Regions from separate parts of the Aminobacter sp. P4_D5 genome, predicted to be linked through region 1. Evidence: predicted binding sites of a transcription regulator. Region 1 holds the regulator's gene; each other region holds the start of a gene.

The links. The regulator PhoB, encoded in region 1, activates phosphate uptake and scavenging genes when phosphate is short. The targets are predictions, from matches to a motif close to TGTCATNNANCTGTCAT.
Region 2: the regulator PhoB is predicted to act here: its motif matches at 2,429-2,445, upstream of olsB (l-ornithine N(alpha)-acyltransferase).
Region 3: the regulator PhoB is predicted to act here: its motif matches at 2,255-2,271, upstream of AC1DWF_RS04320 (LTA synthase family protein).

What each region holds. Positions count from the first base shown of each region.
Region 1 covers NZ_JBFUIP010000239.1:203-5,099, reverse strand. The annotation lists gene AC1DWF_RS29205 (ferric reductase-like transmembrane domain-containing protein) at 1-722, opposite strand, end outside; gene AC1DWF_RS29200 (hypothetical protein) at 719-1,195, opposite strand; gene AC1DWF_RS29195 (L,D-transpeptidase) at 1,282-2,091, opposite strand; gene AC1DWF_RS29190 (hypothetical protein) at 2,088-2,234, opposite strand; gene AC1DWF_RS29185 (hypothetical protein) at 2,690-2,887, shown strand; gene phoB (phosphate regulon transcriptional regulator PhoB) at 3,025-3,714, opposite strand; gene phoU (phosphate signaling complex protein PhoU) at 3,737-4,444, opposite strand; partial or broken gene AC1DWF_RS29170 (phosphate ABC transporter ATP-binding protein) at 4,486-4,897, opposite strand, start outside.
Region 2 covers NZ_JBFUIP010000108.1:5,256-11,652, reverse strand. The annotation lists gene AC1DWF_RS20820 (PAS domain-containing hybrid sensor histidine kinase/response regulator) at 57-2,348, shown strand; gene olsB (l-ornithine N(alpha)-acyltransferase) at 2,548-3,378, shown strand; gene AC1DWF_RS20810 (MmcQ/YjbR family DNA-binding protein) at 3,383-3,736, shown strand; gene AC1DWF_RS20805 (alkyl sulfatase dimerization domain-containing protein) at 3,829-5,103, shown strand; gene AC1DWF_RS20800 (NAD(P)/FAD-dependent oxidoreductase) at 5,121-6,397, opposite strand, start outside.
Region 3 covers NZ_JBFUIP010000010.1:58,397-64,793, forward strand. The annotation lists gene AC1DWF_RS04305 (acyl carrier protein) at 1-49, opposite strand, end outside; gene fabG (3-oxoacyl-[acyl-carrier-protein] reductase) at 247-984, opposite strand; gene fabD (ACP S-malonyltransferase) at 1,036-1,977, opposite strand; gene AC1DWF_RS04320 (LTA synthase family protein) at 2,408-4,264, shown strand; gene rpsF (30S ribosomal protein S6) at 4,576-5,055, shown strand; gene rpsR (30S ribosomal protein S18) at 5,055-5,303, shown strand; gene rplI (50S ribosomal protein L9) at 5,523-6,101, shown strand; gene AC1DWF_RS04340 (class I SAM-dependent methyltransferase) at 6,248-6,397, shown strand, end outside.

The sequences.
Region 1 (4,897 bases):
CGGGCACTTTTCCTCTTCTTGCTCCAAGTCGAAAGGAAGGACGCGGCGCGCAGCACCAGCACCGATAGCACCGCCGCCACGAACGGCCATTGCAGAGGGTTCGGCGCGGGCGGCGGGCGATGGAAGCTCAGGAAGTGCATGAACAGGAAATAGGCCGTGTGCAGCACAACAAGCCCCCACAGCACCGTCGCGCCGTTCTGCAGGAACTTCCAGACCGAGGAACCGAGCAGCTGGATCGACCGATCGTTCGAGGTGGCCATGAGCGCGAGCGCATAGGTCAGCGCGCCAATGCCGATCACGTTGGCAAGCCCGAAGCCATGCTGGAACATCACATACTCGCCCGTCTGCGGGATGATTTCGAAGCCGAACAGCCGCGCAAAATCCCACTCGACCCAGCCGCTGAGTATGATGGCCGTGTGCACGGCCGCCAAAAGCGTCGCATGGATACCGGTCTCGCGCCGATAGGCCACTATCCGCAGCAAGAGCGGCCATAGACGCGAGCCGGGTCCGATCGACATGGTGATCACCAGCATCGCCAGCGATGCGTCCGCGAATGCGCGGTTCCACCTGTGCATCGGGCTCCACTGGGCGTGCACGAGGGCGAACGCGTAGACCAGCGCCGCCGAAAGGCCGATGACCGCGAAATGGCGCAGCAGCATCCGGCGCCAGGCAAGTGGAACGAGCCGGTCGGCGTGTGCGCGCGCCGCGGGGATACCGGTCACTTCGGATACTCCATTTGCGTGGCGTCTGCATTGTCTGCGCGGCAAGCTCGCATTTCGTGCCATGAAGCGACAGCGAGAAGCACAATTCCCAGCGCCGCAATCAATGGCCGGATCGGGTCGAACCAGGTCATCAGCAATTCGCCCCCGAACAGGAGCATGAGGAGCTTGTTGCACGTCGGGCATGCGATGCCGATGAAGTCCGCGACGCCGCCGGCACCCGCGCGGCGGGCCGAACAGAAGGGGCGCCGCACGGCGACGTACAGCCCCGAAAGCGCCGACAGGACCGCCAGGGCGGGCAGTTCCCAGCTCCCAACGGGGGTCATCCGAATGAAGAGCGGATTGTCCCAGAGCGCCGAAACGGTGCCCAGCGCTGCGAAGCTCAGGATAGCCACGGCCACCCCCTTGAGAACGTCGCGGCCATGCCAGCCGGCAGCGGTTCCGCGCAGACCGGAAAGTGTGTGTTCACCCTGCATCGCTTATTCCTCCAACGGAACCATGACGGTTGGCCGGGCGGCGCTTCGCAAACCGCCCGGCGAGAACCTGCTGCGCGACCGTTACATCAGCCGGCGGCTTGCCGAGCACTGTCGCTGGCGACCTCGTGCGAATGGGGTTGGGTCGGATCGCCCAGCACGAGGATGGGAGACTGGCTCGGCACCCGTTCATACAGGTCTATGATGTCCTGGTTCATGAGGCGAACGCCGCCGCTCGAAACCGCCTTTCCGACGGTCCAGTATTCGGGCGTTCCGTGAACGCGATAAAGCGTGTCGACCTTGCCCTGGAAGACGTAGAGCGCCCGCGATCCCAGCGGATTTGTAAGGCCTGGCGGCATGCCGCCCCTGTCGGCGCTCCACTGGGCGAGATCTGGCTGACGCGCGATCATCTCGTTTGGAGGCGTCCATTTCGGCCATTCCTGCTTCCAACCGATACGGCCCCTTCCCGCCCAGGTAAAACCGGCCCGGCCAAGTCCAACCCCGTAGCGCATGGCCTTCCCGCCTGGCTGGACGAGGTAGAGGTAGAAGTTGTCCGTGTCGACGACGAGCGTTCCGACCGGTTCTTCGGTGGCATAGTCGACCTGCTGCCGATAGAAACGGCTCGGTACCTTGGTCAGGTCGATTGCGGCGATTGGGAACCGCTCGTTCGGAAGCGGGCCGTACATCGCAAGGGCATTGCTGTCGACGACCGGCGGCGCCTTTTTGACCGGTGCGTTTGCGGCCGGCACGGCCGCTTGTTGGGTGCTGACGCAGCCGGACACCGCAAGCGTTCCCAGCGCGGCTACGCCGCTGAGAAAATGCCGGCGGCTCAGTGCCGAGCCGTCTCCGGGCAAGGGCGCGGAGTCCGCGGCGTTCGTTTCGAAAGTGCCCGTAGTCATTTGCAGTCTCCTGGAACCATTTCCTGTACTTCGAGCGACACGCAGTCATGGAAGTTGATGACGCTGTCGTTGTTCATGCGAATGTGGCCGTTCGGCACCGATCCGCCGGCCGGTGACGGCTCATGCGTGCGGGCACGCGTCATGTCGCGGTTGCCGCGAGAAAAGCGCATTGGCGCCGAGCGGGCTGGCGTGCGAGCCGGACGGTGGCAGCCAAAGGCCGAACGGTCGGAAATCAGGCAGCGATCGGAGGCCGAAGGAGCGATGCGATCACCAAGCGACGCGGCATGGGATCTGGAAGCAGCTTCAAAAGCGCTGCGCGGGTCGGTGCGGGAAGCTCGACGCGGGCCTGCCAGGCAGGGCAGTCGCCCAGGCAGTGTGTGCTGGCGAAGCGGTCGTCAGAGGACTCACCGACACAGCGCTCCGGGGATGGCAAACACCCATCGGATCCGGCTGTAACTTCAGCCTGCAAGGTTACGCCCGGCAGCTCGCCAATGTTCATGCCTACGGCCGCTGCCCGATCGAGGGGCAGTCCGTAGAGGATGGTGATCAGCACCAGAACAATTACCGAGACAAAGTTGCGCACGGAGCGCCAACTAGCATGAAAACAGACAATTTTTGGTATCACCGAGATCACGAAAGTGTCATCGTCGGAACTTTAACTGCCATTCTTGAAGAAGTTGTCCATCAAAAGAATGGATGTGACGGAGCTCTTGCAGAACAACACTCCAATCACCAGAAGGTTGTTTACATCAGACCGACGCCAAAGCTTCGCGGCGCAGGCGATCTTCATGATTGAGCGCCACCACGCAGACCGGGCGGTCAGCAGTGCGTAGAGCTCGGCGTCGATGGCGGCACGCTGCCGATTGGCCTGATCTGCTGCTGGCCGCAGCCACTGGTGCGCTCGCCGCTTGCGGCAAGAACGGAACAGCGGCGCTAATCCTCGCGGATGGCGTAGCCGGCGCCGCGGATGGTGCGGATCACGTCGGGCATGCGGCCGGTATTGACTGCCTTACGCAAGCGCCCGACATGGACGTCGACGGTACGTTCGTCGATGTAGATCGTCTCGCCCCAGACATTGTCGAGCAACTGGCTGCGCGAAAACACCCGGCCGGGATGCCGCATCATGAACTCCAGCAGCCGGAATTCGGTTGGCCCGAGCTTGATCTCGCTCTTCTTGCGGTAGACCCGGTGCGACTCGCGGTCGAGCATGATGTCGCCGACCTTGAGGATCGAAGACAGCACTTCGGGCTTGGCCCGGCGCAGCAACGCCTTGACCCGTGCCATGAACTCGGGCGTCGAGAACGGCTTGACCAGATAGTCGTCGGCACCAGTCGACAGCCCGCGCACGCGGTCGCTCTCTTCGCCACGCGCCGTCAGCATGATGATCGGCAGCCGTTCGGTGTCGGGCCGCATCCGAAGCCTGCGGCACAGCTCGATGCCGGAGAGTGCCGGCACCATCCAGTCGAGCACCAAAAGGTCGGGCACGTTTTCCTGAAGCCGTATTTCGGCCTCGTCGCCACGCGTGACGACCTCGACCTGGTAGCCTTCGGACTCGAGGTTGTAGCGAAGCAGCACGCCCAGCGGCTCTTCGTCCTCGACGACCATGATCTTGGGGGCGATCATCGGCAGTCCTTCATGTTGGAGTTCAGGTGGCCGAAACCGGCGATGTGGTTTCTTCAACCTTCGGCCGGTGGAGCGGCAGCTGCGTGCCGGTCACCACGAAATACGCGTTCTCGGCGATATTGGTGACATGGTCGCCAATGCGCTCCAGGTTCTTGGCGCAGAACAGCAGATGCGTGCAGGCAGTGATGTTGCGCGGATCTTCCATCATGTAGGTCAGGAGCTCGCGGAACACCGCGTTGTACTGGATGTCGATCTTCTGGTCGTCGGCGCGCAGGTTCTTCAGGCCCTCGGCCTGGCGCGCGACATAGAGATCAACGACGCCCCGCACCTGGTCGAGCACCAGCTGTGCCATGGCATCGATCGAATGCGAAAGATTGCGTGGCGTCGGCGACTGGCCGACAGCGCCGACACGCTTGGCGATGTTCTTGGCGAGGTCGCCGATGCGTTCGAGATCCCCCGCCATACGGATGGCGCCAACCACGGCACGCAGGTCCTGTGCCATCGGCTGGCGCTTGGCGATCAGCGTGATGGCGCTGTTGTCGAGTTCGCGCTGCTTGGCGTCCATGATCGTGTCGTCGGCGACAACGCTTTGCGCCAGCGCCTGGTCGGACGACAACAGCGCGCGGATGGCACCGGCAACCATCGAGCCGCCGAGATCGCCCATGTCACGGATGAGCTGGTCGACATGCTGGAGTTCTTCGTCGAAGGACCGGACTGTATGTTCGCCCATGATTTATTCCTCGTCTCGTATACGGCGGCGAAAACGTCCACTCAGCCGAAGCGGCCGGTGATGTAGTCCTGCGTCCGCTTGTCGTCGGGGTTGGTGAACATCTTGTCGGTAGCGCCTTCCTCGACGAGATAGCCGAGGTGGAACATCGCGGTGCGCTGCGACACGCGTGCCGCCTGCTGCATCGAGTGCGTCACGATCACGATCGTGTAGTTCTCGCGCAGCTCGTCGATCAGCTCCTCCACCTTCGCGGTAGCGATCGGATCGAGTGCCGAGCACGGCTCGTCCATCAGGATCACTTCGGGCGACACCGCAATGGCGCGCGCGATGCACAAGCGCTGCTGCTGGCCGCCCGACAGGCCGGTGCCCGGCTCGTTGAGACGGTCCTTGGCCTCGTTCCACAGAGCCGCCTTCTGCAGGCTCTTCTCGACGATCACGTCGAGCTCGGCCTTGTTC
Region 2 (6,397 bases), on a different contig from region 1:
AAAATTCGATCAATCCGCCCAAATCTTCCCTAAGCTCTCAGTGCTAGGTTTCCGCCATGATGACGGAGTCCGGCACAGCGGAAGCAAATACGACGCAAGGCGTGGCCATGGCCGACGCCGACACGCTGTCGCGTCGCCGCATCATCACATCGCCGCAGCTCGAACCGCATTTGCCGAAGGAGCCGCCGCGCGGCCTGTACTTCGCCACCCTGATTGCCATCATGGTGCTTGCCGGTCTCGCCCACCTGACCGGGGCGCCCGCCTTCATCAGCATCGGCCTGTTTGCCGCCGCCTTCACCGGAATGGTGCTGCTGTCGCGCAGCCTCGGCGAGCGCGAGCGCGCCGCCGAAGCGATCACCGAAAGCGCTTCACGCAGTCGCGCCGAGATCGAGACTCTGGCCGACCGGATGTGGGAGCTGCAGGAAAGCGAAGAGCGCTTCCGCGGCCTCATCGACGCACTTGGCGACCTTGTCGTGCACCGCGATCGCGACGGCCGCATCGTCTATGCCAACAAGGTATTTGCCGGACTCATCGGCCAGGACCAGCGTGACCTCGCCGGCCGCACCTTGCAGGAACTCGGCGTCGATGTCGGCATCGTTCCAGACGCAGCCTTCGCCGATGGCGAATGCCTGAGCTCCACCGATGTCGGAATCCGTTCGAACGGCGTGGTGCGCTGGTTTTCCTGGACCGAGCTTTCGGTACGTGACAAGACCAGCGACGCCGTGTCGCATCGGGCGATCGCCCGCGACATCACCGCCCGCAAGCGCGCCGAAACCGCGCTCATCGGCGCACGCGAGCGCGCCGAATATGCGAGCCAGGCAAAATCGCGTTTCCTGGCCACTGTAAGCCACGAAATCCGCACGCCGATGAACGGCATCATGGGCATGGCAAAGCTCTTGCACGACACCGAGCTGTCGCCCGAGCAACGCACCTATGTCGGTGCGATCTCGACGTCGGCGAGCGCACTTTTGGCGCTGATCGAGGACCTGCTCGACTATTCGAAAATCGAGGCAGGACGCTTCGATCCCGAACCGCAGCCGATGTCGCCGCGCGAGATCGCTGACAATGTGGTCGAGCTTCTGGCCTCGCGCGCATTCGGCAAGGGCATCGGCCTAGGCTGCCATGTCGCGCTCAACGTGCCCCAAATGATATCCGCCGATCCGGGCCGCGTGCGCCAGGTGCTGCTCAACCTGATTGGAAACGCCATAAAATTCACCGATGCCGGTGGCATCATGCTTAGCGTCGAGCGCATCCGCGACGAGCATCCCGACAAGATCCGCTTCACCGTAGCCGATACCGGATCGGGCCTGCGCGCCGAGGACATGGAGCGCATCTTCGAAGAATTCGAACAAGCCGATGGCACATCGACCCGCTCGCATGGTGGTGCTGGCCTCGGGCTTGCCATCTCCAAGCGCCTCGTGACCTCGATGGGCGGCACGATATCGGCCAAGAGCATTTCGGGCGAAGGTTCGGAGTTCTCCTTCGATCTGCCCGCCTTCGGCGCCACCGAAGACGCACAARCCAGCGTCGATATGCTTGCCGGCCGCCATGTGGTGATCCTGTCCAGGAACACCACGGAAGCCGAAGCGATCGCCGAGACCGTCCGCGCCCATGGCGGCAGCGCCGACATCGCTGTCACGCCCGAGCAGGCGCAAGGTTATGCCGCCGGCTGCAACGCCCTCCTCATCGATGCGGCAATGGAAGAAAATGACGGCCGCATGCTCCGGAACTTGCGCGAGAATGGTTTTGCCGCAAGCGAAGCGGTGACGCTGATCGCCCCGAACGACCGGGGCCTTCTGGGCGAATTGCGCGCCAGTGGCTACGCGACCTTCCTCGCCCGGCCGGTGCGCGGCGAGACCTTGCTGCGGGTGTTGCTGGCGAATCAGGGCGTCGTTGCGGGGCAAGCGCAGCCCTTAAACAACCGCACCGTCGCCAAGCCTGCGGCTAATTCACACCTGCTTGGCCTGTCGGTGCTGATCGCCGAGGACAACGACATCAATGCCATGCTCGCCCGCGCGGTGCTGCTCAAGGCAGGACACCGGGTCGATGTCGTCAACAACGGCAAGGCCGCCGTCGAGGCGGTGACGGGAGGAGCGCGCAAACGCCGCTACGACGTCGTGCTGATGGACCTGCATATGCCCGTAATGGACGGATTGGACGCGATTTCGGCCATTCGCAGGCACGAAGAGCAACATGGGCTTTCCGCCCTGCCGATCATGGTCTTGTCGGCCGACAGCCAGGAAAAGACCCGCCATGCGGTGCTCGCCCATGGTGCCAGCGGCTTTATCACCAAGCCGTTGGACCCGGACGTTCTGATAAATCTTGTCGAACAGCGCGCCGCTGCCTGACCAGTTCTGTCGATTTCCCTAGCCGGCTAGGCGCCGTTGCTTGCCCTCGCAGTCTTGCCCGCGCGGGTCGATCACGATACTGTCACAATCCTGTAGCACCGACACCGTATCCCCGCGCCAGGAGGGATGGCTCGAAGGAGAATCACCCGTGCATACAGCCTTGCCGGACAGTGACACTCAGAAAGCCAACGGCGCCAAGGTGACAGTGCCTTCCAAACCTTTACTCCCAGGAACGCCGCTCGGACGGATCGGTACATTGGAAGTTCGCCTCGCCCGAGACGAATCCGAGATCGCTGCCGCGCAGGAAGTTCGCTACCGCGTGTTCTTCGACGAACTCGGCGCCCGCAAGCAGGCGGCGCACTCGATCGAACGTCGCGACTCCGACCGCTTTGACGACGTTTGTGACCACCTGCTGGTCTTCGACACCTCGATCAACGGCCCCGAGCATCGCCGCATCGTCGGCACCTACCGGCTGCTGCGCCAGGAGCGCGCGACCGAGGCCGGCGGGTTTTATTCCGACGACGAATTCGAGCTGAACAAGCTCATCGCACGCCATCCCGGCCAGCGCTTTCTTGAGCTCGGCCGCTCCTGCGTGCTACCCGAATACCGCTCCAAGCGAACCATCGAAGCGCTGTGGCAAGGCATCTGGGCCTATCTCAACCGCTACGACATCGACGTCATGACCGGCTGCGCCTCGTTCCACGGCACGGTGCCGGCGGCACATGCCGAGGCGCTAACCTATCTTGCCCATCATTGCCGCACCAGCGCCGACTGGGATGTCCGCGCTGTCGCGTCGCGCTACTGCGCCATGGATCTGATGCCGATCGAAGCGATCAACGCCAAGGCGGCGATCGCCGCCATGCCGCCTCTGGTCAAGGGCTATCTGCGCGTCGGCGCCAAGATCGGCGACGGCTGCGTCATCGACCACGACTTCGGCACGACCGACGTCTTCATCGTCATGCCGGTCAAGGAAATCGGCGCCCGCTACATCAATTATTACGGCGGGGAAGCGCAGCGCTTCGCCGCTTAGAGAAGTGGCCGACGATCTCTCCAGCGCCTTCGACAAGCTATACGCAGCAGCCGAAGGCCTGCCCGAGGTCGTCGAAGGCACCTCCTACGGCACCCCGTCGCTTCAGCTCCGCAAGAAACTCCTCTGCCGCGTCAAGGATGCCGACACGGTCGTTGTCATGTGCCCGCTTGAAGAAAAAGAGATGCTGATGGAGGCCGATCCGCAGCTCTATTTCGAGACGGCCCATTACAAGGGCTGGCCGGCCATGCTGGTGCGCATTCACGAGATTCCGCTCGACCAGCTCCGGACCCGGCTCGAACGCGCTTGGCTAATGCGGGCACCGAAAAGCCTGGCGAAGGCGTGGGAAAGCAGGGCCTAGACGCCTCTGTTCGGCATGAATTTCGGTACGCAGCAGCCATTCGCACCCGACTCAGGGCATGAGAGGTGCTGTGCAGACCAAAGGAGGCAAATGTGATTGCGAAAGACGAACTCTTCGAGCGCCTCTGGAATGGTGAAGCTGCGATGGACGAGTGGAGTGCGGCTGTGTCGGGCGGTTCCGCGAGGCAGATCGCGGACAATGCGATCGCCATCCACACCGGCTACCTCTTTGGAAACACAACCGCATGTCGCACCGCCGATGGCTTGGTGCTGGTCGATAGCGGCAGTCGCGAAACCGCCAGCCAGACGCTCGCCATATTGCGCAAATGGGACGATGCCCCGGTTCATACCGTCATCTACACGCATGGGCATATCGACCACACCTGGGGCGCGCGGCTCCTGGACCAGGAGGCAGATGCGAAAGGGACATCGCGCCCACGCATCATCGCGCACCGCAATGTGCTGGAGCGCTTCAAGCGCTACGATGCGACTCATGACCTGAACAGCATTGTGATGGGCCGCCAATTCAACCAGCCGGGCTACACATTCCCCAGCGACCATCGCCGTCCCGACGAGGTTTATGACGACAATCTCAGCCTGACGATTGGCGGACTGCGGCTTGAACTGTTCCACGGCCGCGGCGAAACCGATGACGCGACCTTTGTATGGGCGCCGGAACAGCGCATCCTGGTGAGCGGTGATTTCGTCATCTGGGTGTTTCCCAATGCCGGCAATCCACGCAAGGTCCAGCGCTTTGCGCTGGACTGGGCGTCGGCGTTGCGCCGCATGCAGGCCCTGGAGCCGGACGTGCTTGTCCCCGGCCACGGCCCTGTGGTCGCAGGCTCCTCACGGGCCAATCAGATCCTGAATGACGGCGCCTCGGTGCTGGAAAGCCTGACGTCGCAGACCCTCAATCTGATGAACGGTGGACGCTCGCTGGATGAAATCCTCCACGCCGTTTCCGCGCCCAAAGACCTGCTTGCCAAGCCCTATCTGCTGCCAAGATACGATGACCCGGAGTTCGTGGTCCGCAATATCTGGCACCTCTATGCCGGGTGGTTCGATGGAAACCCCGCCCATCTGAAGCCCGCACCGGCGGCCGATTTGGGGGCCGAGATCGCGTCACTTGCCGGCGGAGCGCAGAAACTTGCCGAACGCGCGGCTCTGCTCGCCGAAGGTGGCGAGACACGGCTCGCGGCACATCTGATCGAATTCGCCGCCACGGCATCGCCTGAGGATCAGGAGATCCAGCAAATCCGTGCGAACGTCTATGCCCGCTGTGTGGAGGCGGAAACGTCGTTGATTGGCAAGGCGATCTTTGCCGTCTACCAGCGCGACGCCAAGGCGCGGGTTGGCACATCTGGCTGAAGCACGGCGCCCGATCGCTACTTCTGCGGCAGGTTGGCCTTGGTGGCGTCCGGACCGGCCGAAATCTCGGACGATTCGATTCGTGCTTCGCCTTGTGTGATCAGCCGCGCGCTGCGCTGGTTGCGGGCGTGAATCCAAAGCCAGTTGATGGCGACACTGAGCCGGGCCCGCGAGCCTATGAGGAAGTAGATGTGGGCGATGCCCCACAGCCACCACGCCAAAGCACCGCGCAGTTTGATCCGCCCAAAATCGATGACCGCGCGGCGCTTGCCAATTTGGGCGAGGCTGCCCTGGTGGCGGTAGTGGAACGGCTGGGGCTTGGTGTCACCGCGCAACCGCGCCTTGATGGTGGCGGCGACATGCCTACCTTCCTGCTTGGCAGCGGGTGCAATCCCTGGCGCTGGCTTTCCGTCCGGTCCGTTCACCGTCACAGTGTCGCCGATGGCAAATATCTCGGGGTGACCAGGCACCGTCAGGTCGGGCATCACCTTGAGACGGCCGACCCGGTCTGCCGGAGCGCGCAGCCACTCGGCGGCCGGTGACGCGCGCACGCCGGCCGCCCAGATGATCGTCCTGGTCGCAAGCCTGACGTCGCCATAAGCGACACTGTCGGCGGTGCAGTCGGAGACCGCGCGTCCAAGCTCGACCTCGACGCCAAGCTTGCGGAGCGAGCGCAGCGCATAGTCGGACAGGTCGTCGGGATATCCGCCCAAGACGCGCTGGCCTGCTTCAATCAGCACGACCCGTGCCCTGCCCGTATCGATGTGGCGGAATTCGCGCCGCAACGTGTCCATCGCCAACTCGGCGATCGTCCCGGCGAGTTCCACCCCGGTGGGACCAGCGCCAACGATGACGAAGGTCAAAAGGGCAGCTTGCTTGTCAGGATCGGTCTCCCGCTCGGCTCGTTCAAATGCCAGCAGGATACGTCGCCGGATCGTGGTGGCATCCTCCAGCGTCTTCAAGCCGAGCGCATATGGCTCCCACTCGTCGTGACCGAAATAGCCATGCCGGGCTCCGGTCGCCAGCACCAGACTGTCATATGGCACGGTTGCGCCATCTTCGAGCAGCACGTGGCGACGTTGCGCATCGACACCCGTCACACTTGCCAGGACGGTCGCAACCTCCGGCCTGTCCCATACGAGCGAGCGGATCGGCCAGGCGATCTCGGATGTGGCCAGCGAGGCCGTGGCAACCTGATAAAGCAATGGCTGAAAGAGGTGGTGATTGCGCCTGTCGATCAAGGTGATGCTGACCGGTGCGCCGGCCAGACCCTTAACGACCTCCAGACCGCCAA
Region 3 (6,397 bases), on a different contig from region 1:
CAAGATGTTCGATAACGATCTTCTTGACGCGCTCTGCGGTGTCACTCATGTGGGCATCCTCAGTCTGATGTTTGTTAGGTCTTCGTTAGCGGGCGGATTGCCGCTAATCAAGCTGTAATCTGCGCTTTCCCAAGCGCTCGGGTGGCGGTCCGGTTTCGGCCCGGCCACCTGATGGAGCGCGGCAATACACGAAAACTTCACCGCGTCCAAGGCAAAAGGGCCGGTTATCCCGGCCTATTGCGTCAATCAGATCATCGCCATGCCGCCATTTACATGGATTGTCTGGCCAGTGACATAAGCTGCTTCGTTGGAAGCGAGATAAGCGACGGCCGAAGCAACTTCCTTGCCGGTGCCCATGCGCTTGGCCGGGATCGCGGCCATGATCGTCTCTTTCTGCTTGTCGTTGAGCTTCTCCGTCATTGCCGATTCGATGAAGCCGGGGGCGACGCAATTGACGGTGATGTTGCGGGTCGCGATCTCCTGGGCGAGCGACTTGGAAAAGCCGATCATGCCCGCCTTGGAGGCACAGTAGTTGGTCTGGCCAGGATTGCCGGTGACGCCGACGATCGAGGTGATGTTGATGATGCGGCCATGGCGGCGGCGCATCATCGGGTGCGTCAACTCGCGCGTCAGGCGGAACATCGCCGTCAGGTTGATCTCGATGACACTGTCCCAGTCGGCGTCGGACATGCGCACGAACAGGCCGTCCTTGGTGATGCCGGCGTTGTTGACCAGGATGTCGACGCCTTCGAGATCGGCCTCGGCCTTCTGGCCCAGCGCCTTGACTTCATCGCGGTCGGCGAGATTGGCCGGAAACAGTTTCACGCGGTCGCCGAGCTCGCTGGCCAGGGCCTCGAGCTTTTCAACGCGTGTGCCGTGCAGGCCAACGATGGCGCCCTGCTTGTGGAGGATGCGGGCGATTTCTTCGCCGATGCCCCCGGATGCGCCGGTGACGAGTGCCTTGCGGCCGGTCAGATCGAGCATTTTTCAATCCCTTTCAGAGATCGCCCTTCACGGGCGGGTCGATTGAATTGTTCAGACGAGTGCGGCGATTGCCGCGTCGATGTCGGCCGGGTTGTTGACCGCAGCCGTTGCGATGTCCTTGTTGATGCGGCGGGCGAGGCCCGACAACACCTTGCCGGCGCCCACTTCGTAAAGTGTGGTGACGCCGTTGTTGCCGAACCATTCGACCGTCTCGCGCCAGCGCACGCGGCCGGTGACCTGCTCGACGAGGCGGGCGGCGATCTCTTCGGGATCGGTGATCGGCTGAACCGAGACGTTGGCGACAACCGGAACGATCGGCGGATGCTTCTTCACCCCGGCGAGTGCTTCGCGCATTTTTTCAGCCGCCGGCGCCATCAGCGCCGAATGGAAAGGCGCTGAGACCTGCAGCATCAGCGCGCGCTTGGCGCCCTTTTCGGTGCAGAGCTTGGCGGCGCGTTCGACGGCCGCCTTCTCGCCCGAGATCACCAGCTGGCCGCCGCCATTGTCGTTGGCGATCTGGCACACCGAACCCTGGGCAGCCTCAGCACAGGCGGCGTCGACATCGGCTTGCTCCAGTCCGATGATCGCAGCCATCGCGCCCTGCCCGGCCGGCACCGCCGCCTGCATGGCGTCGCCGCGGATGCGCAGCAGGCGCGCCGCGTCGGCGACCGAAACAAAGCCAGCGGCAGCTAGTGCCGAATACTCGCCGAGCGAGTGCCCCGCGACGTATGAAACCTTGTCCTTGAGCGACAGGCCGCGCGATTCCAGCGCCCTGAAGGCAGCCATCGACACCGCCATCAGCGCCGGCTGGGCGTTGGCCGTCAGCGTCAGCGTCTCTTCAGGACCTTCCCAGATCAGCTTCGAAAGTTTTTCGCCCAATGCATCATCGACTTCTTCGAACACGCGGCGCGCTTCGGGAAAAGCATCGGCGAGTTCCTTGCCCATGCCGACAGCCTGGCTGCCCTGCCCCGGGAAAGTGAATGCAACGGCCATGTTGGTCTCCTGGCTACTTGCCGCATCGGCCCGAACCGGAATCGGTTTCACCGGGTGCGATGCGCAGACTTATCACGTGGAGCGCCCTTGCACGTTCGGGAACAAGCATCACGCCACATCGTTGTGCCTCTGGCGCAATGGATACCGTGAAGTCAAGTCTTGAGGGCTTTGGGACCCCGCTGGGGCAAATAATCACAGATGATTAATACGAAACACCTTTTGTTTGCCTCATCCTTCTCAATTTTGCCATATGCGCTAGGTTTTCGATGACCGTTTTGTGACAGTTGCGTGACGCCGCTGTCGAGCGCCCGGGGAAGTTGAGTTGGCAAAGCAATTGGCGGACGGCAAGGCCGTCGTCAGAGATGACGAAAACGAGGCCGCGCGAGCGCGTGGCCGGCGTGCCTATACTTTGTGCGTGCTGCGCTCGGTCATGGTCACGCTCGCCGTTTCGGCGGTGCTGGTCTTTGCCATCGAGTTGGTCGCGCGCGGCTCCTTCGTCGACACCCTCAACTTCTTCCAGCAGCCGTTCAAGCCGAGCTGGACGACGGTCGCCCTGTTTGCCCTTTTGATCATCGCTCTCGATGCGCTTCTCGGGCGGCCCTATAATGGCCTTTTGATCGTTGCGCCCGTCGCACTCGTGCTCGCCTTCGTCGGCCATCAGAAATCGCTCTATCTCGGCGACCCGCTCTACCCGACGGATTTCCTCTACGCCCGTCAGATCGTCGAACTGATGCCGCTGCTCGTTCGTGAACGGCCCCTCGCCGGCATCGGCATTGCCGTCGGCCTGATCGTGGGCATCTCGCTACTTGTGCTGGCCTGGCGCTACTGGCGCCGCCGCATGCCGACCTTGACGCTTTGGGCCCGCGTCTCGCGTCTCGCTATCGCCATTCCAACCCTCGCCTTCTTTGTCTCGATCATGGACTACGCGACCTTTTCGTGGACGCGCGACCGCCTCCAGATCATCCCCATGATGTGGGACCAGAAGGAAAATTACGCCTCCAATGGCTTTGCCATCGCCTTCGCGCTCAATGTGCCGATGGCCAAGGTCAAGGCGCCGGAGGGCTATTCCGAAAAGGCGATCGACGCCATTGCCCGGCCTGAACAGGCTGTCGCGGCCCTGCCGGAGGAAAAGCCCGACGTCATCATCGTGATGAGCGAATCCTTCTGGGATCCGACGCTTCTGCCTGGCGTATCGATCGCACCCGATCCTATAAAGAATGCACGCGCATCGCAGTCGGGCCATGTTTTTTCGCCCGAATTCGGCGGCATGACCGCCAATGTCGAGTTCGAGGCCCTGACCGGTTTCTCCAACGCCTTCCTGCCGGCCGGCTCCATTCCCTACCAGCAATATGTCCGCGCGCCGGTGCCTTCGCTGGCCACCTTCTTCAAGAGCGAAGGCTACGAGACCCGCGCCATCCATCCGTTCGGCAGCTGGTTCTGGAACCGCGCGCCTGTCTACCAGGCCTTCGGCTTCGACAAGTTCATGTCGGAAGAAAACCTGCCGCCGCTCGAAAAGCGCGGGCCGCTGGCATCCGACGCCGCCTTGATGGAAGAGATCATCCGCGAAGCCGATGCGACCGAGCATCCGTTCTTCTTCTTTGCGGTCTCCCTGCAGAGCCACGGCCCTTACGAGCCGAACCGCTACAGCGACACGACCCACAAGGTCGAGGCCGCAACGACGCAGTGGGCACGCGATTCGATCCTGACCTATGCCGAGGGCGCTTCTGACGCGGACCGCGGCCTCAAGCGGCTGATGGACTGGGCGAGCAAGCGCGAGCGCCCGACCGTGATCGCCTTCTTCGGTGACCACCTGCCGCCGCTCGGGCCCGTCTATGTCGAGACCGGCTTCATGAAAGAGCCGGTTGCCAAGCGCAAGGCGGCGATCGGCGAGATGCTGGTCCAGCACGAAACGCCGCTGGTGGTGTGGTCGAACCGCACAGGTCCCGCGCGCGACATCGGCTCGATCAGCCCGGCCTTCCTGCCTCTGCATGTGCTCGAGACCGCCGGCATCAGCCACCCCTACTACACCGGTTTCCTTGGCGACCTGCATGACCGATTCCGGGTCGTCGACCGCAACGTGCTGCTACCACGCGAAGGCGAGTCGGTGTTCGACTGGTCGCGCGCAAAACAGCTCGACCCGGCGATCCGCGATTTCCGCTGGCTGCAATACGACATGATGTTCGGCAAGCGCCGCGGCGCCAAGGGCTTCTTCCCCGAGACGGTCGACAAAGTCGTTGCCGACCGCACCCGCTCGCCGCTTTTCCTGCAACCCGAGGCACTCGGCTGAGCGGCGAAAAACCCAAGAAAATGGCCGATTTCGGCGGGATTTTTGGCCCCGCCCCTTGCCTTGGCCGCACTTAGCATGTAGACGCCCGCCATCTGCCGGTCCCAGCTGGGGGCTGAACGGAGGGCCGGAGGCTTTCTTGAAAGTCTCCGTGTGAAGCGAAAACGCTTCCGCCTCCCGTGTCTCCGCTCTCGACCGTCTCGTCGTGCTCCTTTCTTCCCCTGAGGAGGCCGTAAGGCCCTCGAAGGGTCAGCGAGGTCGCAGAGGCTCTAGCCGCCGGGACCGGAAGATCGAAACGAAGAAAGGCAAAAGCTATGGCTCTTTATGAACATGTGTTTCTTGCCCGCCAGGACCTCTCGCAGCAGCAGGTCGATGCACTTGTCGAACACTACAAGGGCATCATCACTGCAGCAGGCGGGTCGGTTGGCCGGGTCGAGAACTGGGGACTGAAGTCCCTCACCTACCGCGTCAACAAGAACCGCAAGGCGTATTACACGCTTATGGACATCACCGCTCCGTCGGCTGCCGTCAAGGAAGTCGAGCGCCAGCAGGGCCTGTCCGAAGACGTTCTGCGCTTCCTGACCATCAAGGTCGACGCGCATGAAGAAGGCGTCTCCGCCATGATGCAGAAGCGCGAAGAGCGCTCCGAGCGTGGTGGCTTTGGCGATCGTCCGCGCAGCTTCGGCGACCGCGACCGTGGTGATCGCGGCCCGCGCAGCTTCGGCGACCGCGATGGCGGTGGTGATCGTGGCCCGCGCCGTCCGCGCGAAGGTGTTGAAGGGGGTGCAGAATAATGGTCGACATCAATCAGATCCCGACCCGTCGTCCCTTCCATCGCCGCCGCAAGACCTGCCCGTTCTCCGGCGCCAACGCTCCGAAGATCGACTACAAGGACGTGCGTCTGCTGCAGCGCTACATTTCCGAGCGCGGCAAGATCGTTCCTTCGCGCATCACCGCCGTCAGCCAGAAGAAGCAGCGTGAACTCGCCAAGGCGATCAAGCGCGCCCGCTTCCTCGGCCTGCTGCCCTACGTGGTGAAGTGATCTGCTTTCTGGCCCGGGTGCTTTGTCGCCCGGGCCAGAATTTTCCTGCCGCGACGGGCGTGGCCGGTTAAGTCTCAAAATCCCGAGTTGGGTCTCCTCAAGAGCCCCTAACTGCCGCAACGACAGGCAGGACAGCGAAACCGGCGGTACCGCCCTTCCCTGCTTCCTTGCCCGTTGAATTTTATTCGCTGCCTTTGCAGCCAACGAAAGGACAGGAAAATGGACGTCATTCTCCTCGAACGCATTTCCCGCCTCGGCCAGATGGGCGACACCGTCAAGGTCAAGGACGGCTTTGCCCGCAACTTCCTTCTGCCCAAGGGCAAGGCGCTCCGCGCCAACGAAGCCAACAGGAAGAAGTTCGAAGGCCAGCGCGCTCAGCTCGAAGCCCGCAACCTCGAGCGCAAGTCGGAAGCCCAGCAGGTCGCCGACAAGCTCGACGGCAAGACCTTCGTGATCGTGCGTTCGGCTGGTGAAACCGGCCAGCTCTACGGTTCGGTCTCGACCCGCGACATCGCCGACCTGCTGATCGCCGAAGGCTTCACTGTTGCCCGCAACCAGGTCGAGCTCAACCAGCCGATCAAGAACATCGGCCTGACCAATGTGGCGATCGCGCTGCACGCCGAAGTCGAAGTCACCATCACGCTGAACATCGCGCGCACGGCCGACGAAGCCGAGCGCCAGACGAAGGGCGAGACGCTGACCACGGCTGAGGCCATCTACGGCGACGACATCAACGAAAACGCCCGTCCGGACAGCTTCTTTGATCCGAACGAAGACGGCGAAGGCGACGAAGGCTGATTTCAGCCAACGCCTTCTATCCAGTTTTCTGGACCAAGCCCGGATGGCAACATCCGGGCTTTTTTTGTGCCAGCCGTGGAACTTGTCAGCACTGTCACTATCTTCCAAGATCGGACTACAGGACTGACCTCTTTCGCGAGCACGCCATGAACATGTTGTTGCAACGCATCGTCGGTAAGCTTGTGCGCACGGGCGATCTGACAGTCACCGGCCCCAATGGGCGGTCGCATCGATTCGGCGACGGTTCCGGCGAGCCGGTACATCTCCTGATCAAGACACGGCGCGCCGAGAGCGCC